2 linked regions of the Roseiflexus sp. RS-1 genome follow. The protein of the gene in region 1 interacts with the protein of each later gene in a pairwise test. Links are inferred from orthologs where the notes say so. Each region holds a gene or a part of one and is shown on either strand. Other genes may lie near its edges.

What was found.
Region 2: the proteins of acpP (region 1) and ROSERS_RS00335 interact in binary tests that used the Escherichia coli proteins (3 or more experiments, as listed by UniProt). The link is inferred for Roseiflexus sp. RS-1 from one-to-one orthologs.

Annotation. Positions count from the first base shown.
Region 1 is NC_009523.1:1,203,243-1,218,810, reverse strand. The notes cover bases 9,300-12,053. They hold acpP (acyl carrier protein), read left to right. Parts: upstream 9,300-10,429; coding sequence 10,430-10,678; downstream 10,679-12,053. Other genes in these bases: tatC (twin-arginine translocase subunit TatC), read left to right, coding at 11,730-12,053; ROSERS_RS05075 (twin-arginine translocase TatA/TatE family subunit), read left to right, coding at 10,809-11,717; nusB (transcription antitermination factor NusB), read left to right, coding at 9,948-10,376; ROSERS_RS05090 (Asp23/Gls24 family envelope stress response protein), read left to right, coding at 9,605-9,955; fabG (3-oxoacyl-[acyl-carrier-protein] reductase), read left to right, coding at 9,300-9,528. In the rest of the region: ROSERS_RS05125 (CheR family methyltransferase), read left to right, coding at 1-996; phosphate signaling complex protein PhoU, read right to left, coding at 1,008-1,667; ROSERS_RS05115 (glycoside hydrolase), read left to right, coding at 2,211-4,955; ROSERS_RS05110 (SWIM zinc finger family protein), read right to left, coding at 5,338-7,134; transcriptional regulator NrdR, read left to right, coding at 7,387-7,845; ROSERS_RS05100 (restriction endonuclease), read left to right, coding at 7,860-8,753; more of fabG, read left to right, coding at 8,782-9,299; more of tatC, read left to right, coding at 12,054-12,665; ROSERS_RS05065 (Uma2 family endonuclease), read left to right, coding at 12,783-13,376; ROSERS_RS05060 (Uma2 family endonuclease), read left to right, coding at 13,446-14,039; ROSERS_RS05055 (aromatic ring-hydroxylating oxygenase subunit alpha), read right to left, coding at 14,040-15,128; ROSERS_RS05050 (hypothetical protein), read left to right, coding at 15,449-15,568. UniProt on the Escherichia coli protein: Carrier of the growing fatty acid chain in fatty acid biosynthesis.
Region 2 is NC_009523.1:69,458-85,165, reverse strand. The notes cover bases 139-3,032. They hold ROSERS_RS00335 (YbgC/FadM family acyl-CoA thioesterase), read right to left. Parts: upstream 1,832-3,032; coding sequence 1,445-1,831; downstream 139-1,444. Other genes in these bases: ROSERS_RS00330 (lipocalin-like domain-containing protein), read right to left, coding at 2,120-3,032; ROSERS_RS25650 (hypothetical protein), read left to right, coding at 1,061-1,342; ROSERS_RS00340 (transposase), read right to left, coding at 139-884. Outside these bases: more of ROSERS_RS00340, read right to left, coding at 1-138; more of ROSERS_RS00330, read right to left, coding at 3,033-3,250; ROSERS_RS00325 (homocysteine S-methyltransferase family protein), read right to left, coding at 3,261-6,893; ROSERS_RS00320 (BTAD domain-containing putative transcriptional regulator), read left to right, coding at 7,461-11,033; ROSERS_RS00315 (MBL fold metallo-hydrolase), read left to right, coding at 11,023-12,033; ROSERS_RS00310 (hypothetical protein), read left to right, coding at 12,105-12,539; ROSERS_RS00305 (UvrD-helicase domain-containing protein), read right to left, coding at 12,556-15,708.

The sequences.
Region 1 (15,568 bases):
ACCATCCTGGCAACCGATATCAATGCTGGATTCCTGGAACGGGCGCGCGCGGGGGTGTACGGCGCGTGGTCGTTTCGCGAGACAGAGCCGACAGTGCGTGATCGTTACTTTGAACCCGTCGAAGTCGCGCGCTGGCGGATTCGTTCGGACATCCGTCGTCAGGTGCTGTTCACGCGGCTGAACCTGGTCGAGGACGAGTATCCTGCCGTGATGAACGGCACAAGTATGCAGGATGTCATTCTGTGTCGCAACGTGCTGATCTATTTCGACGACGAGACGATTCGCGCAGTTGTGCGCCGCCTGTATCGGGCGCTCACCCCCGGTGGCTGGCTGATCGTCGGGCATGCCGAGGCGCGTTCCGACTTTTTTGCCCGTTTCGAGGTGATCAACTGTCCGGGTACGGTCATCTATCGCAAGCCGCTCAACGCACCGCTCTTCGATGAGACGGCGGTTCCCCCGCTTTCGCCAGCGCGCACCACGCCCGTTTCGCTGCCGAATGTCTCTTCCAGCGATGTTTCGTCAGATCTCCCTGCACTGCCGGTTGCGTTGTCATCTTCTGAACCGGCGCCGGTGAGGGCCGCCGACGCCGACGCTCAGGCGTTCGACGACCTGCAAGCCGCGCGGCAGGCAGCCGATCGCGGCGATCTGGAAGAAGCGTTGCGCCTGTGTGCGACTATTATCCAGCGTGAGCCGCTGCGCGCTGAGGCGCATCTGCTCACCGGACAGATTCTGGAGCAACAGGAGCGTTTCGATGAAGCGCTCGCCGCCTACCGACGCGCCATCTATCTCGATCACACACTGTACCTTGCATCGCTGGCAATGGCGGGCATCTTGCAGCGCACCGGTCACACCGATGATGCGCGTCGCGCATACCAGCGGTTGCTCCGTTCACTCGCAACCCTTCAGCCGGACGCGCCGGTTCCTTCGCTAAACGGCGCGACAGCAGCGGAACTCCAGATGTTTATTCGCAATCGGATGGCAGCGTTAGGCTCGTGACGTGAACACCATCACGGATTCAACTCCACCACCTGCGCCTTTACCAGGTACACCACCCGTTCGCCGATATTCGTCGCGCGATCTGCGACTCGCTCCAGGTAGTGCGCCGCAAACAACAAGCCTGCATTCCACGCAACGGTGAGAGGGTTCTGTGCCATCTGGTGCGTGAGCATCGTTTCCACACACTCATACAGCCGGTCGACTTCATCGTCGTCCGCAGCAAGCATCTCAGCGGTGGCGCTGTCTCTGGCAGCGAAGGCATCGAGCGCTTTTTGAAGCATTGCCATCGCCATCCGCGCCATACGTTCCATTTCAGCAGGAAGCGCAGGTTCTGGCGCAGGCGTATCGCGCAGCGCCATCCGGGCAATCCCTTTGGCATAGTCTGCAATGCGCTCAAGCTCGCCAGCGATCTCAATGGCAACAATCAACCGACGCATGTCAGAGGCAACCGGTTGCTGGGTAGCGATCAGTCTCAATGCGTGCGCCTCGATGTCGCGCTCGACCTGATTGATCTCCCTATCGTGCTCAATCACGCGCTGTGCGCGTTGCATATCACGCCTGCTCAATGCCTGGAATGACTCCCGGATCGCCTGGATGACCATATCGCCGAGATTGTACAGTTCCGCCGTCAATGTTTCCAGATCCTCATCGAAGTGGACTCGCGCTCGCATAGATCACCTCCTGAGCGCGAGGGAGTGGGTGCTGCGCTGCACCATGTGCCGCCATTGGTCCCTCGCACTCTTTATCATACACCCGGCAGCGTATCGTGCGAAGAAATGCTTCGCAATCCGGTGAACAGATTCGGCGACCCGACGAACGGGGGCTTTCAAGAGCGATTTTCTGCATTTCCGTGCGCCTTTGTCCCTCATCCCCCCAACCCCCTTCTCCCACAAGGGGAGAAGGGGGCGTTTGGGCGTGCTGATGGCTGAAACGGGCGATGGCGCGCAGGGGCTTGCCCAAACATCTACCCCTGTAAGCGTGCACAGGAGAGGATGGAACTGGACTTCCTGATGCCCCACGTGGGGAGTGCGAGACCAGGAGACGCCAGAAAACGCTCTACCTGTAATCTCATCCTGCCAGGTGGGTGCTGCCGCCTCTTTTTCTGCGAATAGTGAGCGGTCAACCGACGTGCTTTGCGTATGAGTGTATCGTGTACAATACGTTCCGGCGGATATGCGCCCCTTTCTGCGCCGTTTCTGTGATACGAGGTTCCAATGCTTTCCTATCACATGCCGCTTCCCGGTCCCTGGGAATTTCGTTTCGACGATCAATCCGATTGGACGCCGATCACCGTTCCTGGCTGTTGGGAAGATGCCGGTTTCCCGAAGGATCGCGCCGGTCCGGCGTGGTATCGCACGACATTCGTTCTTCCGCAAGAACTGGCAGGACGTCGTCTCTTCCTGCGCTTTGGCGCCGTCAGTTACCATTGTGAAGCATTCATTGCGCGCGATTCGGGCGAGATGCGCAGTATTGGCACACACACCGGCATGTGGGACACATTCGACCTGGCGCTTGGCGATGCAGCGGCAGCCGGTGAGTGCGTCACACTGCTGGTGCGCGTTGAAAAACCGGCAAGCCTGACGGGAGGACCGGAGTCGCCGTCGCAGCCGGGGCGCTTCCCACTGCGCGAGACCCTCGCCGGTTTTCTGCCGTATGTCTGGGGGCATAGCCACGGTGGAATCTGGCAGGAGGTTGCGCTGGTCGCTGCTGGCGGAACCCGCTTCCTCGATGCATGGGTGCGCGGTTCAGCCGATGGGTATGTCTTCGTGGAAGCAGAGCTCGACGGTCCGGCGCGGGTAATGCTGGAGTTGTACCGACCCGACGGCGGGTTCATTCTGTCTGCCGAAGAAGATGCCGTGCGTGAGGACACGCCGACTGGAGAACGCTACATGCTGCGGATGAACGGTCCTATTCCTGATCCGCGCCCCTGGTCGCCCGCCGACCCCGCGCTCTACCGCGCTGTGCTGCGCGCTGGTCACGACGACCGGGTTGAACTGCGCTTCGGGTTGCGCTCGTTCGAGGCGGACGGAACAATGCTGCGGCTCAACGACAAACCAATCTACCCGCGCATGATCCTGTCGTGGGGATGGCGCTGGGAAACATTCGCCCCCAATCCCGGCGTGGAACGGGTGCGCGTCGATTTCGAGCGCCTGAAGCGCCTGGGGTACAACGGCATCAAGTGCTGCCTGTGGTTCCCGCCGCAGTACTACTTCGATCTGGCGGACGAAATGGGCATGCTGGTGTGGGTCGAGTTGCCGATGTGGCTGCCCCGCGTGACCGACCACTTTCGCCAGCAGGTGTACGTCGAATACGAACGCCTGATCCGCCAGGCGCGCCGTCATCCGTCGGTCGTGATCTACAGCCTGGGGTGTGAACTGGGAAAGGACGTCGGCGCCGACATCCTTGGCTCGCTGTACGCAATGACGCGCAGTATGTGCGGCGAGGCGCTGGTGCGCGATAACAGCGGTTCAGGCGAGGCGTATGGCGGCTTGCTCAACGAGTTTGCTCAGTACTACGATTACCATTTCTATGCCGACCTGCACTTCTTTCGCGGTCTTCTCGACGCTTTTACACCGCGCTGGCGCGGGGCGCACCCCTGGCTGTTCGGCGAATACTGCGACTATGACACCTTTCGTGATCTGCGGCGCTACCGCAACGTTGATGGTTCGCGTCCCTGGTGGTTGAGCGCCGATGAGACGATCAACCCGACCGGTGCACGCTGGATGAACGAAGCGCCCTTCCTTGAGGAACGGCTGCGCGCCCAGGGATTGTGGGAGCGCAGCGCCGAACTCGAAGCCATTTCCTACGCCCATGGACTGCTTCACCGCAAGTGGACGGTCGAACTGACACGCGCCTACCGCGAAATTTCCGGCTATGTCATCACCGGTGAAGCGGATACGCCGATCTCCAGCGCCGGTATGTGGGACGCAACCGGAGCGCTCAAATACGATCCCACCGAATTTCGACGCTTCAACGGCGACCTGGTGGCGCTCATCGGGTGGGATCGGCGGCGCGATTGGGTGCGCGGCGGCGATCGCGTGGCGTGGTGGGATGTCTGGAGTTACACCGCCGGCGCGCTCGTCCGTCCACATCTGATCGCGTCGCACTACGGCGCGGAGAGCGGGCCGGCGCGCGCGGTCTGGAGCATTGCCTTCGACGACAGACCGCCGTTCGCGTCCGGTGAAGTAACGACCGACCGCGACCTGATGCCGGGAGAGGTGCGCGAAATCGGCGTGGCGGAGTTCACTGCGCCCGACGTGAGCGCGCCACTGCGTGCAACCTTGCAGGTAACGCTGAGCGTCGGCGCCCAACAGACAGAAAATGCGTGGTCACTCTGGTTCTTCCCCGCCGATTTCTGGGCATCCGTGCAGCATGTCGCACTCTACGATCCGATAGGACGGCTGCGCGACCTGGCGCGTCTTGCGCCGCAGGCAGTGGAAGTCCTGCATGGCGATCTGCGGGGTGACGCGGGAGCGCGCATCAATCTGCGCGGATCGACATTTGTTGTTGTCGCCAGCGCCTGGACGCGCGCATTATCGGCGTATACCCGATCCGGAGGGCGTGTTGTGCTGATCCAGGACGGCGACGGTCCTCCAGGACCGGTTGCAACGGCGGCGATGCCGTTCTGGCGCGAAGCGTTGCGACTCTGTGAGCCGCATCCGGCGTGGGGCGACTTCCCACACGATGGATGGGCCGGATTGCAGTTCTTTGGGTGCGCAACCGACCATGCGCTCGATACGCAACCGCTCGGCGGGTTGAGCCGCCCGATCCTGCGCCGGATCGACACCCGGACGGCGGCGGTTCACGATTATGCTGCTGAACTGACGTGGGGCGATGGACGGGTGATCGTCAGCACCCTTCGTCTCTACGGCGGCGCAGGTGAACAACCTTCCGGCATCGCCCGCAACACCGCAGCCGCGTACCTGCTGCTGTGCTGGGTGCGGTATCTGCAAGGTTGAACGTCGGACATGTCGTGGGGTGCGCGCCCTCCCGACAACCGGTTTCTTCGTAGTTGATGCACCATCGGTTGACAGTTTGACGGTGACGGCGCCACTAAAATGGAGATTGAGAAATAAATCCGCTATCCCGCGCCAGCCGTCGGGCTAAAGCCCTCGGCTATGGAATGCGAAGCCCGCCTGCGCGCCACGCGAACTCCAACGGTGACCCTGTTAACCATTCGGTTGTCGGCTATCGGCTATCGACTATCGACCATCGGCTATCGACCATCGGCTATCGGCTACGAGAAGCCCTCGACTATGCAGGACAAAGCCCGCCTGCACGGGAGAGAGCGGACTATGTATTCAAAGACCATAATAGCGCGTTGGAATGTGCGTTCCAACGTTACCGTCTCAACTGCTCCAGCATAGGACGCAATTTGTATTTCTTGTAGTGTTTCTGGATCAGATCGTTCAAGACGGTATTCCAGACATCGTGCTGACCGCTTACGAGGAGGATGTCCCGTCCTTGCCGCAGCCACGTAATGGCGTTGATATACGCTGAGGCAAGCCCCCTGTCCATGATCGCAGCCGCCTGGCGATAGCACTGTTCAAACGCCCAACGAGGATGGGTCGCCCTGACAGCATCGATGACCTGACCCAGTTTGCTCGACCACGGATTTTTCTCAACCAGCGCCATCGCCTTATCGAACATCTGCTCCATAAGGTAGATCTCCACCTGCTCATCAATATTATTAATATTGGCGGATGCCAGTTCGACCGTTTGCAGCGCCTGCTCACGATGACGATCCCACTCGTCGTGCAACCATGTTCGTAACCAGCGATAATGCTCTGCCAGGGGATACGCGCCAAGTGCGATCCAGCCAGCGTGAAGCGCAAGATCACGGCGTCCATGGCGGGCTGCTTCATCACGCAACCACCGGGCGAGACCTTCTCTCTGGCGGTGCGGCGCATTCAGGGTCAGTCCATGGGTTGCCAGATCGAGCGCCTTTTCGACGTCACCGTGGTCGATCAGGGTTTGCGCGATGGCAAGAATGTCGCCGAGATCGGTCAGGTACGTGCGCGCTTCCGCCGCAGCTGCTTCACGTCTGCCCAGGGTCACGAGCATCTTCAGATAATCGAGGAATCGCCGCTCAGCCCGCGCCAGGTTGAGATACTCTTCATAGCGGCCGCGCGCTTGCAGGATACGCAGGCGAATGGTCACGAGTTTGTCGGCGAACCTGGGGCGATCTCCTTCCCAGATGCCGTGCTCGCCAGGGTGACCCTGCATTGCCGCGACGAGAGGCGGATAGCGCCAGCCCTGTTCAGCGGCCGTAGCAGCGATCAGCAGCGCATATCCGCCCCCCAGAGCATCATTCCACGTCTGCAACGTTCTTGCCCAGCGCTGGCTTTCCTGCGGCTCAAGGTCGGCGCGGAGCAGCGCTTCAGCCCATAGCTCGCCCCACGTCGCCAGCGTATCGCTGGCGAACCCAATCACGTCACCCATGGAGTCGTGGTCGATCCACTGGCATCCATCCAGCCAGGCAATCGTTCCCGCCTCCAGAACGGCAAGGGCGCCACGTGCATCATCGGCGCTCAAAAGATCGCCGACGACCTCGATTGCGGGCATCAACGCCTCTCCCAGATCGATGACATCCTCATAGTAGTCACCGGTATCGTAGTCTCTGAGCAGGCGACGCATATCGGCTCTGATCCGACGTTGCAGCACTGCCAGATCGACCGGCAGAGACACAGTGGCGCTCGTGGACGGGGTTGCGAGCGTCGCCAGCAATTCCTCAACATCGTCGATCAGGTCGGGATGCACGGCAACCAGTTGCACCACGAGTCTGGTCAGTTGTTCGGCGTCCAACGGGGCAAGCAGGCTGGTCAGATCTGGTCGCTGTTCCACCTGCTCGGGTCGGTTGAGCAGGTACAGCAGAGTCGCCACAATGTGCTTGCAATCGCCGCCCCAGTCATACGGGCAGGTGCATTCGGCGTTGATGATGGCGCCCTGCGCGTCAAAGCGAACAGTCACACGGTACAGTTCGTGGTGAGAACCGACGACCTGAGCGGTAAGGACTCCCTCCCGCCAGACGACCTGGCGGACTGCTCCCTGCGCAAAGTACGCCAGCCCGCGTGTCCAGGATTGCGCTCCGGCGCGTTCGCGAATCTGCTGCTTATCCAGATCCGGCAATCGTGACACGTCAACTCCTCCGGGCACACATAATGGGCATGTTTCCATACCGGATTGTACCACGTCGTCCAGGAAGATGGGTGTGACCGCGCCGTTTGCGCTCTACGGTCTTCCGACCATCGTCCGTCTACTCAATTCACCACCACTGACAAGCAGCGCTCACGTGCCACGGCGGTTTCCTTCCGCTGCGCCGTGCGCCGGTTGTATGCTATAATGCCTCGTCGAAGGAAAGGAACAGAGCGCAACCAGGGTTCAAGACCGATGCGGTGCCCCTACTGTCAGCATCCCGACAGCGACGTCATCGACACACGCAAACTCCACAATGGCGAAACGATCCGCCGACGGCGCAAGTGTGAAGCGTGCGGGCGGCGTTTCACCACCTACGAGCGTGTCGAGATGGTCAGCATTACGGTCGTCAAAAAGAATGGCGAGCGCGAGCCATACGACCGTGAAAAGTTGATGCGCGGCGTGCGCACCGCATGCTACCGTCGCCCCGTTCCGGCACAGGCGCTCGAAGCGCTGGCGAACGACATCGAAGCCGAACTCATGGCGCGCGACGAGCCGGAAGTGCCGTCATCGCTGATCGGTGATATGGTCATGCGCCGGTTGCGCGCCATCGATGATGTTGCCTATATTCGTTTCGCCTCGGTCTATCGTTCGTTTGCCGACATTGGGAAACTGCGCGAAGCGGTTGACGAATTGCTGGGGCAGGGACATTGAAAGAGACGGAACAGATGAGCATAGACGTGTCCGATCAGCCACAACCATCGTCTCCTGAAGAACGCCGGGCGAGTCCCATCACGCGGTTTTTCGGCGAACTGAGCGCCGGGCTGCGCGAGATCCGCTGGATCATGGTGCTGCTGTACGGGATCGCTGGCGGCATACTGATGCCGTTATCACTCACCGTGGGCGGGTTTGCCGGATTCCTGGCAGGCATCGTCCCGGTTGGCGTCGGGTTGCTGCTGGCGCGGAATGTTCCCGGTCATTATGCACTGCATGGGTTCCTGACCGGTGCGCTGGCGTCGCTGGTGGCAGCCGCAACCCTCTGGTTCTTTATTTTCCAGACCCAGTTTGGCGTCAATGGGGCAGGCATGGTCGAACCGGGAACGCCGCCGTGGGACGCCTGGATGGTGCTCAGCGGCTTCTTCGGTTTTTCGCTGATCGTCTTCTGCACCTTCGGCGCCAGCACAGCCGGGCGCATTGAAGAGCGCAACCGTGCACTGCGTGAAGAGATCAAGCAGCGTGGCGGCGCCCTCGAACGACCGGGCGCGATTCGTGAGCCGGACGATATTCGCGGGCTATCATTGCCCCAACTCGGCTACTACGTCAACAATCTGTTCAAAAAGCAGGGGTTTACCTTCAAAGATTACCGCTTCCTGCACAAAGACAAATATCTTGATATCTGGATGGAATATAAAGAAGAACCCTGGCATTTGCGCCTGTCGGTCGCCGATAAAGTGGCGCCTGGAGCCGTCGAAAGCCTGATCCAGGAGATGAAGCGCGAAGGGTGCTCCAAAGGGGTGGTTATCACCTCGACCGAGTTTACACCCGGCGCGATCAAAGCGGCAAAGGATCGCCCTGTTGTGCTGATCGACGGCGCAACGTTGTATCAGATCGCCGAAAAGTGACCGACTGATTCGGAGCAGTTCGATGCAGATTTCTCTCAAAGACAGGATCGCGGTGGTCACCGGCGGATCGCGCGGGATCGGGCGAGCGATTGCGATGACCCTGGCCGCCGCCGGTGCAACGGTCGTCGTCAACTATCAGCGCAACGCCGCCGCAGCCGACGAAACCGTCGCTGCGATTACCGCCGCCGATGGCGCAGCGATCAGCATTCAGGCGGATGTGAGCGTATCCGCCGATGTCGAGCGATTGTTCAAGACGGTGCTCGATCAGTATGGCACGGTCGATATTCTGGTCAACAATGCTGGCATCACCCGTGACACACTGCTGCTGCGCATGAAAGAAGACGATTTCGACACCGTTATCGACACCAACCTGCGCGGCGTCTATCTCTGCACGAAGGCCGCGCTGCGACCAATGACCAGGGCGCGCAGCGGGCGCATCATCAACATCACGTCGGTAGTGGGACTGATCGGCAATGCGGGGCAGAGCAACTACGCCGCCGCAAAAGCCGGGATCATCGGCTTCACCCGCGCGGTTGCACGCGAAATGGCGTCGCGCGGCATTACGGTCAACGCAGTGGCGCCTGGCTATATCGAAACCGAGTTGACCGCCGGGCTCGGCGAACAGGTACGCGCCGCCATTCTCGAAGCCATTCCACTGGGGCGCCTCGGTACGCCGCAGGACGTAGCCAATCTGGTCTGCTTCCTGGCATCCGACGCGGCCGCATACATCACCGGTCAAACGCTGACCGTCGATGGCGGTATGGTCATGAACTAGCATTGTGCTTGACGGTGAACCTGAAAGACGGTAGAATACCGCGTCGAAGCGCATGCACGGGGAGGAAATACGCATCGTGTCGCAACCGTCGGGACAAGTGACGGTCGCTGCGCCCGTCCTGCTCGCGCTGGCGCGCGCCGCTCTCCGCGAAACGCCGGGCATCGTCCGACTGGCAGGTACGCCGACTGTCCGGGAAGGACCGACGATCACCGCCGGTCCAGGTGCGGCGATTGCTTTTGGCGCAGCAGGAGTGACGGTTGAGTGCACAGTGGTTGCCGCTGCGGGGAAGCGTCTGGCAGAGGTCGCGGCGACTGCGCAGGCTGCAGTTGCCGCTGCGCTGCGGGAACTGGCCGGTGTGGACGTTGCTGCGGTCAACATTTCGATTGTGGATGTTGCTGCGGTAGAAAAGACACGCGACCATGGCTAGTTTACGTCGCCGGGTGCGCGCAATCGCGCTACAGATTTTGTTTGAACTGGATGCGACCGATCATTCGCCGGATCAGGTCGTGGCGCGTCGCCTTGAAGAGGAGCGCCTTCCGCCGGAGGGGGAGCGTTTTTTGCGGCGCCTGGTCTTTGGCGCCTGGGAGCATGCGTCATATCTGGACCGTATTATCGAAGAAACTGCGCCGAACTGGCCCGTCAGTCAGATGCCCGGCGTCGATAAAGCTATTTTGCGAATTGCGCTCTTTGAGGCGCTGATCGATGAGGAGGAAAAAACGCCGCTGAAGGCGATCATTAACGAGGCGGTGGAGCTGGCCAAGCAGTACGGCAGCGATAATTCGAGCCGGTTTGTCAACGGCGTCCTCGGCACGGTCGTCAGTCGCTATCGCGAGCGGCGCAAAGGATAGGCTCGTATTCATCACATCATTCGCTCATCATGGCTGTTGAAAGGAGAACATGCATGCCCTCGCCCGAAATGGAGTCTCGGCTCAAAAAAATCGTCGCAGAACAACTCGGAGTCGATGAAAGCAAGATCGTGCCAGAGGCGCGATTTACCGAAGACCTCAACGCCGATTCGCTTGATCTGGTCGAGATGATCATGGAACTCGAAGAGGCGTTTGGCGTCGAAATCCCCGATGAGGATGCCGAGAAGATCATGACGGTGCAGGACGCGCTGAACTATATCGAGCAGAAGTTGCAGGCGGCCTGAGCGTGCTTATGTCGAATATCGCCACAGCGGGCCGCTCCATTCTCCAGTCCGATGATCCAGTCTGGCGTTGTGCGGTCTGCTGTGGCGTTGTTGTGCGTACCGGGCTGCGCGTGGCGCAGGGAAGCAGACGATGGAACTTTTAGGAGTTGGTCCTGGCGAAATCCTGCTGATCCTGGTGATCATGCTGCTGGTCTTTGGACCGGAGCGCCTGCCTGAGTTTGCACGTCAAGCCGGTCTATTCGTGGTACGGGTGCGCGACTGGATCCAGCGCTCGCCGGATGCGGCGCTTGTACTGCGCGCGCGGGCGGAACTCGAGAGTGAGTTGCAGGCGATCCGCGCTGAGTTGACCCGCGAAGTCGAAAGTGTGCGGCAGGATCTGCAAAGTGTACGCTCAGATCTGGCGGACGCTGGCAAGCTGGTCGAGCAATCGGCGCAGGATGCCGCCGCTGTGTCTAAAATCGAACTCCCTGATACTACCGCGCAATCCACCGACACGCCATCGATTGCGCCGCCTGCGCCCGAAGTGAACGCTCCTGTATCTGCACCGCCCGTTCAGGAACCGGCAAGCGCCGTCCTGCCGGAGTTCGATGTCGATCCGGGTCCCATCGGCGCGCGCCGCGCGCGTATTGCCGAAGTCGCGGAAGCGCGGCAGGCCGCAACGCCGCCGCCAGCGCCAACGATTGCCGGTGGTGAAACGGTCGCGCGCGGCGCGCGCATCGAACCGCCTGCGCAACCGGCGCGCGTCGTGACCGACGACTCGCCATTTGCCGCCGATATGGCGCGGATCGATGACCTGAGCCGCCAGGTGGCGTCCATCGCAGAAGAACTTGCCCGCCTGCGTGTGATCCTGCTGCAACGTATGGCGGAAGAGAAACGCCATCAGGCGCATATCGATTCTGTATCACCGGGCGAAACCGTCGCGCTCAACGGAGCGCGTGATGCTGAAACGTTGCACAACGGTGCAGTATCGTCGAACGATGAACAGGCGCTGCCTGATGATACCCCGGCGCCGCCGCGCGGCGTCGAGGCGTTGCCCTGAGCAAGCGAACCTATGGAGTTCACATCGACCCAACTGATCATTATCGTCACTGTCCTTACCGTCCTTATCCTCCTGCCGTTGCTGGTTATCCTGCTGGTGCGCATCTTCATTAAGGACGACGTTCCGGCGGACGGCGAGGAGGCAGTGTCGAGCCTGACCGAGTTCACCAGTATTGGCGATGTGTGGCGTGCGTTTGTGCCTCATCTGCTGGAACTGCGCGATCGGCTGGTCAAATCGCTGGTTGCGATCGCTATCGGAACGATGATCGGGTTCTGGATCGTGAACAGTCCGGTGCTACTGGGCGAAGCGCTGCCGGTTTTTCTGGTGCGCCACCTGGCGCCGCCTGGCACGCAGTTGCAGGGTATCGATACCGGCGAAGTCTTCTTTGCATATATGCGTATGGCGCTGGTGGTCGGCATCACGCTGGCCATGCCCTTCGTGCTCTATCAGATTGTGGCATTCTTTCTGCCCGGCCTGCTCCCGCACGAAAAGCGCGTGCTGTTCATCGCGCTCCCGTTTGTCACCGAACTGTTCATTGCAGGCGTTGCGTTTGGCTGGTTCTTCACCGTCCCGGCGGCGCTTGGCTTTCTCCTCGGTTTTGGCGTCGATGGAACGACGATTATCACTCAGCCGCGCGTCGATAGTTTCATCGGCACCGTTGCGACGCTTCTCCTCTGGAATGGGCTGATCTTTCAGTTGCCCGCAATCGTGTATGTGATGGCGCGTCTTGGCGTCGTCACTGCCGCACGCCTGGCATCGACACGACGGTACGCTATCGTCATTATCTTTATCATCGCCGCGTTCATCACCCCCACCGGCGATCCCTACAACCTGCTGCTGCTCGCCATTCCCATGTATCTGTTGTACGAATTGGGAATCATCCTGGCGCGTTTCGTTCCCAAACGCCGGACTGCCGACGAACAGGCGGCAGCGCCCTCAGCCGGGTAGCAATCCCTTACCCGCCTGAGAGTGGCTCCTCTTCCGTTTCAGGTTCGTGTGCTACAATGTGGCAGATGGTGTGGATTCAGGGTCGCAGAGCTTCCCTATGCGACCGGATGTGCGTCTATGACGGTTGATATTCTTCCTGTGGCAGGACCGGTTGCGCATCTACCGCCACCCCCCGGTGGACGGTGGACGGTGGCCGACTATGAGCGCCTGCCGGAGGACGGGCAGCGCTATGAACTGATCGAGGGAGAGTTGCGTATGGCGCCTGCCCCGAATCCGGAACATCAGACTGCGAGTGGGCTGATCTTCTATCACCTGATGCAATGTGTGCAATTAGCAGGGCATGGCCGGGTCTTCACAGCGCCGCTCGATGTCGAACTCAGTCCGGTGACCATCGTCCAGTCGGATATCGTGGTCATTCTGAACGGCGGCGCCGCGACGATCACGACGCAACGGATCGTGGGACCGCCAGACCTGGTGGTGGAAGTGGTATCCCCCGGCACCGCCAGTTACGACCGGCGCGAGAAGCGCGACCTGTACGCCGCCGCCGGAATCCGCGAATACTGGATCGCCGATCCGGGGCATCGCGCGGTTGAGTTGCTCACCCTGGTCGGCGGGGCGTACCGCGCCGAACACGTCTATCGCGGGCAGGCGGTCATTCCGAGCCAGGTCATCCCCGGCTGGAACGTGGCGACCGACCTGCTGTTCGGATAATCACGCACGTTGCAGATATTCGGCGAGCAACCCGTGGAAAGACCATATCCCTGTGACTGGATGGCGTCTATGACGGTTGACATTCTTCCTGTGGCAGGACCGGCTGCACATCTGCCGCCACCTCCCGGCGGACGGTGGACGGTGGCCGACTATGAGCGCCTGCCGGAGGACGGGCAGCGCTATGAACTGATCGAGGGAGACCTGCGTATGGCGCCTGCCCCGAACCCGGAACATCAGGCTGCAGCGTTGCGCATTGCCCACCACTTTTTCGTCTTCATCGAAGCCGCAGGGCATGGCCGGGTCTTCACAGCGCCGCTCGATGTCGAACTCAGTCCGGTGACCGTCGTCCAGCCAGATGTTGTGGTCATTCTGAACGGTGGCGCCGCGACGATCACGACGCAACGGATCGTGGGACCGCCAGACCTGGTGGTGGAGGTGGTTTCACCCGGCACCGCCAGTTACGACCGGCGCGAGAAGCGCGACCTGTACGCCGCCGCCGGAATCCGCGAATACTGGATCGCCGATCCAGGGCATCGCGCGGTTGAGTTGCTCACCCTGGTCGGCGGGGCGTACCGCGCCGAACACGTCTATCGCGGGCAGGCGGTCATTCCGAGCCAGGTCATCCCCGGCTGGAACGTGGCGACCGACCTGCTGTTCGGGTAATCAGGCGCGCTGCAGATATTCGGCGAGCAATCCGTGGAAGTGGTGCACGCCGTTCTCACGGAGCACCGAAAAGCGCCCAACGTTGTAGGAGCGTGATCGCAGCCGCTTCTGCACCGCCTCGCAGATCTCGATGTCTTCCTTCTGCACCACGTCGCTGAACTTGAACGAGCGGTGAAACTCTTCCGCCACTTCGGGGCGATCAACATCGAGAACATACCACTCGAAAATCGTCAGCGTTCGCTCGTGTCCCAGCGGCAGAATGATGTTGATCTGGAGATTGTCCGGATAGATATTGAGCATCAGGTTGGGAAAGATCCAGTAGTAGAGCGCCTGCGCGGGCGCGCCTTCTTCCAGGTGCCGCCGGTAGAGCGAATCGGGATTTTCGCGGATCGGTGCGTGCTGCTTCGAGTAGTAGCGGAACGTCTCGACACGGTACTGTTTGTAATCGATTTCCTTGAACAACCCCGGATGCGCAACCGGAATGTGATACCCTTCCAGATAGTTATCGACATACACTTTCCAGTTGCAGGCAATTTCGTAATCCACCCGCTTGTAGAACCCCATGCGCTCCAGTGGCATATTCGCCGTCTCTTCAGGAATAGCGCCAAGCACCTCGCGCAACGGCGGCGCCTGCATGTCAAGGTTCACAAAGACGAACGGACCCCACGTATCCACCTGCACGGGGCGCAAACCATAATCCGCCCGGTCAAAATCTTCCACCCCCTCGAATTCCGGCGTCGAGCGCAGCGTCCCATCAAGGTTGTATGTCCAGGCGTGGTAACTGCACTGGAGTGTCTTGCGATTGCCGCATCCCTCAGCGACCGAACCGGCGCGATGGCGGCAGACGTTGTAGAAGGCGTGCAATTTCCCGGCGGTGTCGCGGGTGACGACCAGCGGCTCGTTGATAACCGAACAGGTAAAGTAGTCGCCCGGATTACGAACGTGCTCCGTCCGCCCGACGAGTTGCCAGGTGCGCCCAAAAATACGCTCTTCCTCGATCGTCAGCATCTGCGGATCGATATACCAGCGCGCCGGAATCGTCGTGGCGCGCGCCAGGTCTGGCTGAAACGTGTAATCGCTCAGGTTCATCGGGTTGCTCCATTGCAGTATCGCGGAGAGTGCAGCAGGATGCTGTGAGTCTAATCCAGGAGCGGTGAGTTGTCAATTGAAGTTCTGTCGCACTGCAGGGGGTATTGCGGGTTCTCAAAGGTAGAGTTCTTGGGAGAGATGAGCGGTTTTCTGCATTCCCGTGCGCTTTTGCCCCTCATCCCCCCAACCCCCTTCTCCCCTTGTGGGTTGAAAGGGGGGGGATTCGCAGGCAGATTGTCAACCGTTTCCGTTCCACCGAACGCACGGGCCGATCCGTCGGTAGCATGATCATGGAAGGATCGCGAGACACGGAGGATGGAATGGCCCGCACGCCCACGGAACGGTTGCTGCAGCAGCAGATCCAGACCCTCTTCCCGCGCTTGTCGCGTCACCGGCGCCGCGCCCTGTCCCGCTGGGTCTTGGGCGCCCGCTTGGCGGGG
Region 2 (15,708 bases), 1.1 Mb from region 1 along the record:
ACGTCCCGCACCTGGCTGGCCTCCCATTGCCAGCCGCTGGTCTTCCAGTCGCGGAACAAGGCCGCGATTGCCGCCCGTCGCCGATACGGACGCACCAGATCCCAGGCGGGCGGCAGATTACTCACCAGCAGGAGCGGTTCTGGACAGCCGACCCGCCAGGAGGCCACCACGCTGACGGGGCGCCAGCCCTGCTTCTTGAAGGCCTGGCCACGCCCGCACCAGCGCGTGCCGGCCTGTGGGATCAGGGTGCTGAAGGCCTGCATCCGGCCGTCGTCGTGGCGCAGACAGGTCTGGCGCTGGGCGCGCACCAGATCCTGCCAGCCGTGAGCCGCCACCAGGTCCGTGAAGGCCGGGCAGCCGAAGGCACGGTCGGCCAGCACCGTCACGGACGGTCCCGCCGGCAGGATGGCCGCCACCTGCGCCAGCAGGGTCTGGCAATCGGTCCAAGAGGCCTGCGGATGCGGCTGCTGGGCGGGCCAGCGCACCCAGGCCAACGGCAGCGCCCGGCCGCGATACCACAGCGCCGCCACCAACGTGCGCACCACATCGCTGTGCCCGCTTTCGTCGACGATCAGCCAGACCCGCTGGTCGGGACGCAACCGCTGCAGCACCCGGCGCACAACCCGCCCGTCCATCGGCGCCGCTGCCCCCAACTGGGGATCATTCACGATGCGGCGCAGTCGGCGTTCGTGACTGGCCGCCTGGGCGGCGCCCAGCGCGATGTGGGTCTGGGTCGTGGCGACCCGCCGCAGGACGACCGTCCCGGCCAGCAAGACGCCGACCACGAACAGCGCCAGCCGCTGGCGGGTGGCGCGCGGCAACGGGTCGTCGCCAGCGCGCAGCAGCGTCTCGACAGCATCGGTCAGGTGCGGTATGCTGGACATGAGTCTGGCTCCTTCTGCGATAGTTGGTGGTACATCTATCATAGAAGGTTCCAGGCTCACGGTCATGTCCGACCAGGGCCAAGGCCGCAAGCGCTCATCCGTTCTGTCCGCCCCTAAACCCCGCGCGCGGAGGGGACTGGGGGGGTGCGTATGGACTGCCCGCCGGGGCGCGGCTGTTGGGCGGAGCGACCGTAAGGGCGAATAATTATTCGCCCTTACCGCCTTACGGTCGCCCTTACGGTCGCCGCACCAGCGCCGCTGATGCGGCGAACATCCTGGCGGAAACGGGAGTGCGCCTGGTCCCGGTGCGCCGGGCGAAGATGCGTCCGCACGCCTGGTTTATGGATGCCATTGAATTGCGCGCGTATCGTCGTGGCGTCGAGATGACGAACGGTCAACCGTCAACTGGAGAAGATGGGCGCTGGACGCTGGACGGCAGGCGCCAATGCCGGGTTTGAACTGAAGGCGCCTTGATACGCGCTCATTGCACGCATCTGTACGAACATGAACGAGCAATCAAGGTAATAACTATATAGCACACCTCTGGGTAAAATACAAATTCAGGCGCGCCCGGAACGAAACTCCGGCGGAAACTCACGCAGGTTGCGTTGTGGATCGAGACAGGTCAGTTCCACGTCGGCTTCCACGCACACCTGTCCATCGCGCTCGACGCGCTGCTTGAACAGCCCACGGTACGGCGATTGCAGGCTGAAAGCGGAAACAACTTCGAGCGTGTCGCCGAGTTGTGCAGCGCGCTTGAAACGAATGTTCATCGCATAGACGACGATGTAGTATCCCAACCGATTCCACTCCCAGATCGGCTTGCCGAACCGTTCGACATACTCGCTGCGCGCTCGCTCCATGTATTTTAGATAGTTGGCATGATAAACGACGCCCAGGGCGTCGGTGTCTTCGTAGTAGACTTTGCAGATCAGACGGTGCTCCACGCAGACTCCTGTTCGCTTCAATCACGGTACAGCATACCCATGACTCTACCGCAAAAACGCACCACCAGGACGCAGAGTGCGCAGCGCCATCTATTGCCCGCTGCGTCCGCTGCGCCTCTGCAGGAGAATAACCTATTCAGGAGACGCAAACATACAACAACGCATTCCGATGCGCCATCAGCACAAAACAGATTTCCGTCCTCCGATGTGCGCTCTCCGAGATCAAACAGGCGCTATGTCGCCGACACGTATGGTGTGTTTCCGTCCGGTTCGGGATCGCTCGTTACTTTACCGGTCTTGCGGCGTATACCCGGTCATCTCAATATACCCGCTGCCTGCGGCGCTGCCACTGATTGCAACCGCTCCTTCCCAGTAGACGACGGTGACTGGCAGTTCCTGATCCGCCAGCAGCGGCGTCAGTGTCAGGTCAATCGCCTCATCGGGCACGCGCAGCCGCCAGCGCGCCGGGTAGGTTGCCCCGCTGCGCGGGCTTGTCCAGTAATCGAGGGGTTCTGCCAGCACCTCATCGTGATTCAGACGCCGCGCGTTCCCGGCGACATCAACCAGCACTCCTTTGCTGTATGGATCGATGCCTCCATTGCGCAGACGCAGGCGGTAGAACATCAGGTCGCGTCCATCGTCCAGGTGCAACGCGAACCAGTCCCAGCCAACCTGATCCTCGCCAAGCGCGCTGGTGCTCCACTCGCGATCCATCCAACCCAATCCGCTGACCTGATACAGCGTTTCGCCGATGCGCACCGTTCCGCTGATCGGCATGCGGGTGAAGGAATAGTAGTACGATGCGTTGCCGATCTCGGCGCTCTTCTGGCTCAAACCGCGGTCTCCCTGCAATACCGGAGGTTTGCCGGCTGTCAGGGTCAGGTCGAGCGCCACACCATCTTCAGCAGCGCGCAGGCGCATCGGCGTCCCATCGGCGCCGAGACCTTCGGCGCTCCAGTCTTCGAGCCAGACGCGGAACGGTTCGCTCTGCGCCCCTGCAAGCCCGGCTGCGCCGCGACTAAACCGTTCGAAGGCATAGAACCTGCCGCCGCTGATGTCGCTGAGGGCGAAATGCGCCATGTAGATGCTGCTGGAAGCCCACGCCGACGATCGCTCCGCTTCACCAGGCATCAGTCCGGTGCGAAAGATGGTGAACTGAAAGCCGAAGCGTCGCCCCTCGACTGACTGGAGGTTGCCGGTGTAGTACCACCATTCGATGGCGTACTCCGGGTGTGGTCCGTGGTCGCGGGGGAAGGTGAAGGGACGCGGCACCGTCGCGCGGGCGAAGCCGTCGGCGTTGCCGCCTGCCATTGCTTCGGCGACGGCGAGCCGGGCGCGGGGTTCAACGACCGTCGCCGGTGCACTGCATGCCGCCAGGATTGTCAGCGCCGCGATGAGCGCGAAGATTCGAATAATCATCAGACACCCGTTACGCCAGCGTTTCGGCGACATCCTCTTCAGCGCGTTCGCGGGCAGAGCCGATCGAGAAGTATTTCGCCTCAGGATGGTGGATCACAATCGCCGCCGTGCTCTGCTCCGGCACCAGTTGCCAGGCTTCGGTGAGCGTCACGCCGATCTCAGCCGCTGGAAGCACCCTGAACAACTTCTCGTGCTCTTCCAGGTCGGGGCAGGCGGGATACCCCCAGGAGTAACGCTTGCCCTGGGTTCCTTTCAGCCCCAGTTGCCGGCGGATGAGACGGTTCGTATACTCGGCGAGCGCCTCCGCCAGCGATACCCCCAGCCCATGGATGAAGTACGCACGCGAATAATCGCCGGATTGCTGCAACGTCTCGGTCAGGTCGTCGACTTTGCGCCCCATGGTTACGATCTGCAACCCAACCACATCGTACTCGCCGCTCTCGCGTGAACGGAAATAGTCAGCCAGGCAGAGACGTTCACGCTCCGGTTGACGCGGGAAGACGAAGCGCGTGAGTTCGCGCGGCTGGGCGCCGTTGAGCACCGATGGCGGATCGTAGACAATAACCTCGTGCCCGTCACTCTGGCAGGGGTAGTAGCCATAGACCACTTTCGGCTCGAGCCAGCCATCGCGTTCGGCTTCGCGGATCAGATCGCGCACTTTTGCATCAAAATCCGCCTTCAGGTGTTCCCACTCTTCGCCTTTCGCATTCTTTGCTCCCCACTGAAGCCGGTAGAGCGCATTGCGATCCAGGCATTCGACCACATCCGCCAGTTTGATGCGCGTCAACACGCGCGCACCCCAGAACGGCGGCGTCGGAACCGGCACATCGGTTCGCACCGCCGAGCGCACCTTCGCCGTATCGCTCAATGTTGCGCGCCCCAGTTCCGCCAGCGCCACGCGACCGCGTTGCTTCTTGCCGAGCGCCTCAGCTGCTTCCGCTTTCGTGCGTTCGATGAATGTTGCGCGGGTGGACGGATCCACCAGAGCGTCGACCGTTTCCAGACCCTCGAATGCGTCTTTACAGTAGAAGACGCCAGGTTCGTAAGGAGTGTGGTCATCAACGAACAGAATGCGCTGCCCGTACTGTTTGTTGATCGCCGCACCGCCGACCAGCACCGGGAACTTGAGACCACGCCGGTGCAATTCCTGCACGCAGAGCGGCATCTGCTTCGAGGTGCTCACCAGAAGCGCCGACAGACCAATCGCGTCGGCGTTGACTTCGACCGCCTTCTCGATAATGGTGTTGATCGGCACCTGCTTCCCCAGGTCGTACACCGTATACCCGTTGTTGGCAAGGATCGTATGAACCAGATTTTTGCCGATGTCGTGAACATCGCCGTACACCGTCGCCAGGACGATCTTGCCTTTGGTGACCCCTTCGAGTTTTTCCAGATACTGCTCCAGGTGCGCAACCGCTTTCTTCATCACCTCGGCGCTCTGCAATACGAAGGGAAGGATCAACTGACCCGCGCCGAACAGGTCGCCGACCTCCTTCATCGCAGGGAGCAGCACAGTGTTGAGCACATCAACCGCAGCACTATTGCGGAAGGGCGAGGCGAAGATCGCCTCCCGCGAGGGATGCGCCGGATCGAGGGCGCTATCGTGGATGCCTGCACGCATCTCCGCCTCGCGGATGCGTTCAGCGATGACCGTATCGATATCCTGCTCGATGCCCTCTTTCTTGCGGTGCACGATCTTCCAGTGGACGCGCTGCGCCGCTGTCATCCCCTCCGTCGGATCGACGCGCTCGGTTTTTGCTGCCGATCCGTGCTCCTCGAAGAACTGAATGAACCGCGCCAGCGCCTGCTCGTCGCGGTCGAAGATCAGGTCTTCGCAGACCCTGATCTGCTCCGGCGGAATCTCGGCATACGGCATCACATGCGCCGGATTGATGATCGCCGTATCGAGACCGGCATCGACTGCATGTTTCAGAAACACCGAGTTGAGCGCTGCACGCGCGTACGGTGCGACGCCGAAACTCAGGTTGCTGACGCCGAGGGTGGTGAAACAGCCGGGAATATGCTGCTTCACCAGGCGAATACCCTCGATTGTTTCGATCGCTGCGCGGCGCAACTCGGGTTGACCGGTCGTGATAGGGAAAGTCAACACATCGAAGATCAGCGCTTCGGGCGGCACGCCGTACTCGTCCTGCGCAATCTGAGCGATACGCCGGGCGATTGCCAGTTTACGTTCGGCAGTGTGCGCCATACCTTCTTCATCGATGGTCATGGCGATCGTTGCCGCACCATAGCGCGCCACCAGCGGCATGGTGCGGTCAATCTTATCGCCACGACCGCCTTCGAGCGACACCGAGTTGACAATCGCGCGACCGGGGTAGATCGCCAGCGCCGCATTGAGCACATCGGCTTCGGTCGTATCGATCGCCAGCGGCAGTTCGATGTTCATGGTCAACTTCTTCAACAGTCTGACCATCATCTCACGCTCGTCGGATCGCTCGGTCATTGCCACGCACACATCGAGAATATGTGATCCTGAATCGACCTGCTCGCGCGCGACTTCAAGCACGCCGTCGTAGTCATCGTTCAGCAGCAGGCGCTTGACTTTACGCGAACCGAGGGTGTTGACCCGTTCGCCGATAATGGTCAACGTCCCTTCCTGGCGCAATGCAGCCGCGCGCACCCCCGACGAGACGCTGGGGATGTACTCGATGTCACGCACTTTCGGCGGCGTCGCCGCGCCGACTACCTGGCGCAAACGGCGAATGTGCGCCGGGCGGGTGCCGCAGCATCCTCCAACGACCGCCACTCCATACTCGTGGACATACTCCCCCAGAATGCGGGCGAACGGCTCCGGCTCCATCGGATAGACCGTCTCGCCATTCACCTCGATCGGCAGACCGGCGTTGGGAATGCAGGAGATCGGCTTGCGCGAGTGGCGGGTCATATACCGGATCGCCTCGCGCATATGTTCAGGACCGGTTGAACAGTTCAGCCCGATGACATCGACCGGCATCGCTTCCAGGGTGGCAACGAGCGCTGGCACCTCGGTGCCAAGCAGCATCTTGCCGGAGAGATCGAGGAACACCTGCGCCTGCACGGCGACATCAGGACGGTTAAGATCCGCTTTCGCGCGACGAATGCCGTCGAGTGCTGCTTTCACTTCAAGAATGTCAACGCTCGTCTCGACCAGCAGCACATCGACCCCGCCTTCGATCAGCGCCACCGCCTGTTCGTAGAAGATATCGGAGAGTTGATCGAACGTTATATCAGAGAGCGACGGATCATCGGAAGAGGGCAACTTGCCGGTCGGTCCCATCGAGCCGGCGACGTAACGCGGACGACCATCACGCGCCTCGAACGCATCAGCAACGCGCCGCGCCAGGCGCGCAGCGGCGACATTGATCGCATGCGTCTGATCGGCAAGCCCCCATTCCTCAAGCCGGATGCGGGTCGATTGGAACGTGCATGTTTCGAGCACATCTGCGCCTGCTTCCAGAAACGAGGTGTGGATCTGTTCGATGACATCCGGGCGAGTCATCACCAGATAATCGCGGGCGCCGAAAGTGTTTTCACCGCCATAGTCCGCAGCCGTGAGATGGAATGTATCGATGCTGGTGCCCATAGCGCCGTCGTAGATCAGGACGCGCTCGCGCAGGGCTTCAAGGTAGGTTGGCTTCTTCAAGGAAACACCTCGTGATACTTCATATCCGAACTGTCTGCACGTGATGATCGGGCTGGCGGGTGCGATGATTGCGCTTTCTCGCTTGTGCAGCAAAAAACCCCACGCGCCCGCGTGAGGTTCCGGAAGCCTCATCACCACTCATCTTCCAGCCTGCGCTGCCGGAATTGCCACCCTATAGCCTGCCAGTGTCGAGAAGCGGCGCGTATCGCACCGGCTGCTCGATCCAGTGGCTACGGGTTGGCGGAGCTTCATCGGGCCGGTCCCTCCACTCCTCTGGATGAGCAAATTTGTCTGATAGTATAGCATGGGGAAAGAAACAGCGTCAATGTCAATTGATTCATCGGGTGTGGCATAAATCGTGTACGCACTGGCAGCAGGGGTACATCTATCGCTTCCCTGCGTCACATCCCGCCACCCCGCCACCCTGCCGCAGCCGATGCCTTGCGCTGCGTCTTCCGGTGCGTTATACTCCGCCTGCATCCCGCGTCTGTCATTCTCTGCGAACGCACGACGGGCGTGGTATACTCATAATGCGCTGCATTATGACATTGCGGTAGGGAGACGGGCATGGATGCGCCGCTCAGGATTGCGTTATTCGGCGCGCTGACCGTACAGATCGGTGATCGCACGCTACCCGACTCCGTCTGGCGTTCCCGGCAGGAGCAGCGTCTGCTTGCCATTCTCGCTGCAACCCGGGGGCGGGTTATTGCTGCCGGGCGATTGTGCGAATGGCTGTGGCCTGATTCGGACAGCGCCAGCGCATCGGTAAACCTGCGGAGCGCAATCAGCAACCTGCGTCGTGTGCTGGAACCAGAGGCTGACCGCGCTTCACGCCGGTATATTCTGACCCGCTCCGGCGGGTATGCCTGGAACAGAGAGAGCGGCGCGTGGATCGATGTCGATGAGTTTCTAACGCTGACCGAATCACTCGCCGGTGGTCAGACGACCGGTTCGATGGAGCAGGGTGAGGCGGACCTGGAGCGGGCGATTACGCTCTATCGCGGCGACTTTCTCGAAGATGAGCAGGAACTGGCGTGGGCGGCGATGGAGCGTGAGCGGTTGCGTGCACGCTACCTCGACGCGCTCCGTCGTGTGGCGGAGATCAAACTCGACCGCGGCGACCCGATGGCTGCGGCGGCGCTTGCCGGTCGCGGCATTGCCATTGCGCCTCTCACCGAACCGCTCTGGCGCATCCTGATGCTGGCACAGGCGCGGTCAGGCGACACGGCCGGCGCGCTTCAGAGTTACGAGCGCTACCGTCATCTGCTGGACCACGAGTTGGGCGCTGCGCCGTCGCCTCAGACACAGGCGCTGCATATGGCGATCCTGCGCGGCGATCCTGGTTCCTATGCGCCTGCTGCGGTCTCCTCATCGCACGAAAACCGTCATGATCGACAGCGGATCGAACCGCGCAGTCCACGTGCCGGACAACGTTCTCCGGGATCGGCAGCAACGCCGATTGTCGGACGTCAGGAGGAACTGGCGTTATTGCACCGCTGGCTCGCCGATCTTGATCGGCGTAGCGGCGGAATGGTCACCATCGTCGGTGAAGCGGGGATTGGGAAGACGCGCCTGATAGCAGAAACGCTGCGCACTGCCGCCGACCGGGGCGCATTTACGCTTGAACTGCGCGCCACGCCGCTGGATCAGGGGTTGCCCTTTGCTGCGGTCGGAGAGATGCTGCGCCCCTTGCTGCGCAATGTACCGGAGTATCGTCTTCGTCAACTGCCGCAGTTTGCACTGGCGCAGATCGCCGATCTTTTTCCGGTGTTGCGGGAACGGTTGCCGGATCTGCCTGAACTGTCGGATGTGCCGCCTGAGGAACGGCGTAACCGACAGATCGACGGTCTGTGTGAACTGGCGCTTGCGCTGGCGCGCACACTCCCGCTGGTCGTTGCGCTCGATGATGCGCAGTGGGCGGACGATGCAACGCTGGCGACGGTCGGGCGCCTCGCCCGTCAGGCGTCGCGCCGGGCGTTGTTGCTCATCCTGGCATACCGCGCCGATGAACTGAGTGATAACCCGGCGCTCCACAATCTGTTGCGCACCCTGGGACGCGATATGATCCTGCGTCCGCTGGTGCTGGGTCGCCTCGATGCATCGGCAGTTGCTGAACTTCTCGCCGGACTTGCCGGAGTTGAGATCGGGCGGGTCGCACATCTGGCGCCCCAACTGGTCGCCAGCACCGGCGGCAATCCTCTGGCATTGATGGTGACAGTCCAGGCATTACTGGAGAGTCGCGGGGCGCCATCGCTCGCTGCGTTGCTGCCCGACCTCGAAGCAGGTATGCCGTTTCCCGATCCGACCGAAGCGCCGCAGATGCGTGAACTGGTGCGGGCGCGCATTGATCGATTGCCGCCGCACGCACGCGATCTGGCAGAGCATCTGGCGCTGATCAGTCGTCCGGCGTCACTCGACCTGATCGAACGTCTGGGGGGCGCGGATGCGCTCGAAGCCGCGCAGATCCTGCTTGAGCGTCAGATACTTATTGAGAATGACGATACGCACCTTGCGTTCAACCATGACCTGGTGCGCTCGATCATCGCGGCCACCCTCTCTGCGCCGCAGCGTCGGCGGTTGCACCATCGGATCGGCGCCGCGATGGCAGCGCTTGAAGGGCATCGACCGGAGCGTGCTGCCGAGATCACCTATCATTTTTGCCAGGCTGGGCGTTCTGCCGATCGCGACGTGCTGCGCTATGCGATTGATGCTGGCGATCATGCGCGGCGCGCGTTCGGGTATCGTCATGCGTTGCACCACTATGATGCCGCTATTGAAGCGGGCGAACGTCTCGGCGCTGAGGCGCCGGTCGAGATGATGCAACGCGCCTTTGCCGGACGGTTGCTGACGTGCGAGACGCTGCTGGACTGGAACGGGTTGGAAGAAACCTCTGCGCGCTATGAGCGCTGGGCGACGCAGCGTGGTGTAACGCCGCCAACGCTCGTTGCGCCGCGTCGGTTGGTGCTGCTGCGTGCGCTGATGGGCGATCTGGCGGGCGCCGCTGCAATCAGCGCCGCGCATGCAGCGCGCACACAAAAAGGCGGTTGTGTCGAACCGCTCCCCTCGATTGCTGATATGCTCTGGCGCACGGCGTTGATCCTGCAGCCCGATCCGCTTCCTGCCGCTGCCGAGCGCTCACGCGCTTCCCTGCGCGACCGTCGCAGCAGGGTCGATGATCCGCTTTTCGTCCAGGCGGATACTGTTTCACGTGAAACAGATGAACAGGGCGTCCAGCACGCCGATGTGCTTCCTTCGAATGATGTTGATGCGTCCTGGCGGACATTCCCGTCATTCACTCCGGCCCCTCCTGTTCCAGGCAATCCAGCGGAAGAACTGCCGGAACTGCTCGGACCGGACGAAGCGGCAGCGGCGCTGTTCCAGATCGGATGGGCGGCGTTGATGCAGGGATTGCTGCGCGACGCACGCCCTTGTCTGACACAATCATATACGCTGGCGGTTGAAACCGGTCAGGCGCCGGCCGCCGTCGTCTCGGCGTTGCAACTGGCGCACCTGAACGCGCTCGCTGGCAAGCCTGACGAAACGACTATCTGGCTGGAGCGCAGCCTGGAAACCGCCGCGCGAGCATCCGAAGCGGCATGGGCCTCGATCTGGCCCCGCATCCATCAGGGCTTCCTCTGGTTGATCGATGATCGCCTGGCGCTGGCGGAACAACGCTTTGTTGAAATGGCAGCGCGTCTCGCTGGCGTAGCGGCATTTCAGTCGCACCGCGCCAGTGTGGTCGTGGGGATGGGCATGGTAGCGCTGGCGCGCGGCGACCTGACCGGCGCCGATGCGTATTTTCACGAGGCGTTGCGAGCGCCGCATCAACTGTACGGTTTCATCTATGTCAGCGCGCACCTTGGTATAGCACGCCTCGCAGCGTTGCGCAACGACCTGCCGGGGGCGCGGACGATGCTGCTGCACACCCTCCACTACACGGTGCAACGGGCGCTCCTGCCGGAGTATGTCCGCACCGTCATCGAAGTTGCCCGCATCGAACGTGACTTCGGCGATCCTGCACCGGTACTGGCGCATCTGCGCAGTGCCGCTCGTCTTGCACGCAGCGCCGGACTTGCGCCGCTCGCCGCAGCGGCATCTGCTCTGTCTACCCGTCTGGAGGAGAGTCATCGTGTCCCCTGAGACCATTACCCGTCACGAAGCGCCTGGCGGCGTCCGTATCTATCGCCTGCCGATCCGTGTCTTTCCGAACCTGACAGCAAATGTATATGTGGTCATTGCAGGCGATTATGCAGCACTCGTCGATACCGGCAGCGGATTAGGCGACAGTGATGCCGATCTGCGCACCGCCTTCGCTGCACTGCGTTCCGATTGGAATGAACGTCTGACCTGGACCGATCTGCGTCGGGTCATTATCACCCACGCCCATATCGACCACTACGGCGGTTTGACGGCGCTGCGCAGCCTGACCGACGCGCCGATCGCCGTTCATGAACTCGACCGACGCGTTCTGACACATCACGAGGAGCGGTTCGTTCTGGCGCGCCGCGCTCTTGCCGCATTCCTTCGCCGCGCCGGAGTGTCATCCGCAAAGCAGACGATCCTGCTGCACCTGTACGGTTGGAGCAAGAACCTGTTCCGTTCGGTCGATGTCGCCACGACGTTTCGTGAAGGAGATGTGATTGATGACCTCTTCCGAGTCTACCACGCCCCCGGTCACTGTCCGGGACAGGTCTGCCTTCAGATTGGCGATGTGCTCCTCAGCGCCGACCACGTCCTGCCGCAGACGTCGATCTTCCTGCCGCCGGAGAGTATTACCCTCTCTACCGGTCTTGACCACTACCTCAGGGCATTGCGTCTGATCGATGCGCTGCCCGACATTCGCCTGGCGCTTGGCGGGCATGGCGCCCCAATGGATCACATCCACGACTGGATTGTGCGCATTATCGATGCGCAGGAGCAGCGACTTGAGCAGGTGCGCGCCCTGTGCCGCGAACCGCGCACGATCGCAGAACTCACCGCCGCACTCTACCCGGGCGTCAACGGGTATGAGGAACTGCTGGCGTTGCAGAAAGCCGGAGCGTATGTCGAGTATCTCGATATGCGCGGTGAACTGACCATCGCCAATCTGGCCGATGTTGACCTGGATGAAGGGGTTGCGCCGCGCTACTGGAGGGGGTGAAGAGAGGTGAGAGGTGAGAGGGTTGAAGGTTGAAGGTTGAAGTGGGATGCGGCAATCCAGGTGCACACACCTTGCAGCGCTCAGGTCAGTATACCCTGGTGGTCGGCAGCGAACGGGATGCCGCGACCGGCGCATACGAACTGGGCGTCTATGACCTGCCGCCGCCACGAGAGTTCACCATCGACATCGATGCCGTGATCGATGGTGACCAGCCGGCGCCAGGCGCCGGACGCATCGAAACCCCCGGCGCTAAAAATGTGTATCTTTTCGAGGCGCAGGCCGGTCAGAAAATTATCGTAACGGTCTCCAGACGCGATCCGGCAGTGGGGCAGTTGACGATGACGCTGCGCGCACCTTCCGGGGCGGAGGTGTTCAGCACCTGTCTGGGGTGCGGCGATCCTGGAGAGCAGACCCTTCCAGAAACCGGCGTCTACCGCTTGATCGTCGGCAGCGATAAAAATGAGGGCGTCGGCGCGTTCGCACTGCGGATCGCACCGGCGCCATAATGGAAGCGTTGAACGTTTATACCGGACAGATCAGGTTGAAAGGGCAGGTGTCGCACTGTGAACCAAACGACGGTTCCCAGCGCCGCTCGTGCATCGCTTCGAGCAGACGGTCGATCTTTGCCGTGTGGTTCGCCAGTACCCGCTCAGCGTGCGTGACCCGCACTGTCTCGCCTGTTCCCGTAAAGGCAATCGCAAGTTCATCAGGAGGATGACCCACCTCCTGACGCGCCAGCGCATACAGGATCATACGCTCCGAGAGATGATCATTGCCACGCGGCGCACCGGGCCGCACCCATACCCACCGCGTCACTCCGTCCTGCGTCTCCTCTCGATCAATCCGCACTTCGATCACCCCAGCCGGTCGCCGCACCAGCACGCGCCGGTCTACCCGCTCAGGCGCGATTCGCCCGCTTCGCAGGTCATTCCACACCACCTGAACGTGCTGTAACGTCTCGGTGGCATAGTCTTCGGCGTAGAGCACCGTGTCGAGTTCGTACCGCTGCAACTGACCGAATACCAGCGATCGTACTGCATCGTCATCGGCAGGCAGAACACCCGCACGCGCCTGTTCCGTCAGCGTCCTGACGCATTCGCGGATTGCCTGATGCATACGTAAAAACGGCGAAAGATCGTCGTACAACTGATATACGTACTGATACAGAAAGCGCCGTTTGCAACCGTCGAGATCGATACTCGAAGCCGGTAACGGCATACGCGGCGCTGGTGTGTCGTGCAGCCGCATCGCAGGCGCTGGATTCGGACAGGTTGCCCCGCCGATGACTGATCGAACGATCCAGGGTGCGCCATTCCCGTCACCATCGCCGGGTAACAACGAAGAACGTTCCGCTGCTCTCTCGCCATTGCCCCGCGTCAGTGCGCGACTGAGCACCAACCGGTCACGTGCGCGAGTCATCGCCACGTAGAGAAGGTAGCGCTCCTCCTGGTCTTCAGGCTCGATCGAACCGCGAATAAGACCGGCAGGCAATGACAATCCACGCTGATTGCCCCGCGCCGGGAAGCGTCCCTCCTGCAATCCTGGTACATACACAATTGGAAACTCCAGCCCCTTTGCAGCGTGGACGGTCATGACCCGCACGGCATCCGCCTGCCCGCCGATCAACGGTCGTGGTTGCACACCGGCAGCGCGCAATGCGCGAATGTAGGCGATGAAGTGCGGCGCACCGCTCTCCTCCGGTGTTGCAAGACGCACAAAGTTGCGCGCAATCGCAATCAACTGACCGAGTGTGGCAAGTTCCCGTTGTGCGGCATACTCACCCCGTGCAGCGCGGTTCAACCGTTGCCGCATCGCCTGACTCTGCTCGAATAGATAGGTCGTCAGCGCGTGCCAGACATCCGCTTCTCTCTCCAGCGTTTCGACGATAGTCTGAAGCCGTGTGAGCGTCTGTCGGGCGGTTTCACTCAACTGCGCAAGAACCGCCGGATCGCGAGCGGCGCGTGGAAGCGCCTGTTGCGTCTGTCGCGCCAGACTGACAAGCAGGTTGAGGTCGTTGGGATCAAGACGGTGATCGGGCATCGTCAACGCTCGCAGCAGACCGGCGCTGTTCGTCGATCCAATCTGGGCGCAGATTGCCAGGACATCCTTCACCTCTGACGCCTCGAACACGTTGCCCGGATGATCGACCGGAATGCCGTGCGCTTCGAGCACAGCAGCAATTGCGCTCGCCTGTTCGTGGGTGCGGCAGAGCACTGCATGGTCGTGGAAACGCCAGCGACGAATGAACAGGGGTGGACGACGCAGTGCACGTCGCATCTTCCGGCAGTGCAGCATCCACGGTTGCACGGCGCAGCGCGGCAATCCCCTGCCTCGACCGGATCGCGCCCGGCGCAGAATGTCGTGCGCAATTGCTGTATGTTCATCCTGACTGTGCGGTGCAACTAGTTCGATAACTGCGTGACCGCCGCCGGTGCGTTGCGCCTGCAGCAACGGACGGGTTGCAGCGCGAGGATCGCTGACCATCACTGCGGCGCTGGCATCGAGGATCGGTTGCAACGAGCGGTAGTTGCGCGTCAGATAGCGAACCTGCGCCGTCGGGTAATGGTGCAGGAACTCATCGAGATTGGCCGCCGATGCGCCGCGAAAGCGATAGATGCTCTGCCAGGCATCGCCGACCGCCCACACCCGTCCGCGTCCACCATCGAGCAGCCGGATCAACTCGCCCGAAGCGTAGTTGATATCCTGAAATTCATCGACCAGAAGGTAGTGGTAACGCCGACGGAGATCGGCAGCGATTGCCGGATCGTGCAGCGCCCTCACCGGTAACACAATCAGATCGCCATAGTCCAGTGCGCCCGCCTCGCGCAGGATCGCTTCGTAGCGCGGGTAGATCTGTGCCAGTTCGCGTAACGCGGTCGCCCGTCGCACCGCGCGCTCGCGCGCTTCGGTGGCTTTGCGCGAAGCGCCAGGATGATCCTGCTCCGCCTGTCCGATCAGACGCTCCGCTTCCTGCTCCGCCGCACGCGCGAACTCTTCCGGCGACCACAGTTCATCCTTGATCCGGCTGATCGCCTGAATAATCGTCACCAGATGACGGGTCGGTTCGCGCAGGTCTTTGAAATACGCCAGGCGCAGATCGTCCAGGCGCTTCGAGAGCAGAAGAAAGAGATCGGCAGTATCGAGAAGCCGCACATCCGCCGGCAACCCCAGTCGCGCCCCGTAGATGCGCAGGATATTCAGTCCCCACGAGTGAAACGTACTGATCTCCACACGTCCGGCAAGGCGTGGCGCTGCCTGACGCAGTGCAGCAATGATCCGCTCGCGCATCTCCTCCGCCGCCCTGTTCGAAAACGTCAGCGCCAGGATCGATGCCGGATCGACCCCCTGATGCACCAGTGACACATACTTCGCCACAATGCTGCGCGTCTTCCCGGTACCCGGTCCAGCCGCAAGCAGCAGCGGCAGCGGCGCATCGACTGCCGCCTGTTGCTCCGGGTCCGGCGTGAACGACGTATGTCGGGTAACGGTCGATCCGTCGGGTGGTGTCAGCGGATCGAGACAGCAGACATTCACCAGTTGCGCGCGGATGGCATCGGTTGAGACGGCAAACTGCGCTGCAAGCGACTCAATGCTCCAGTCCGCCTGCTGAACCGCCTGCCAGAGTTCCTCCGCCGGCACGAGCAATTCAAGCGCAAACAGGTTCGCCTCCTGTTC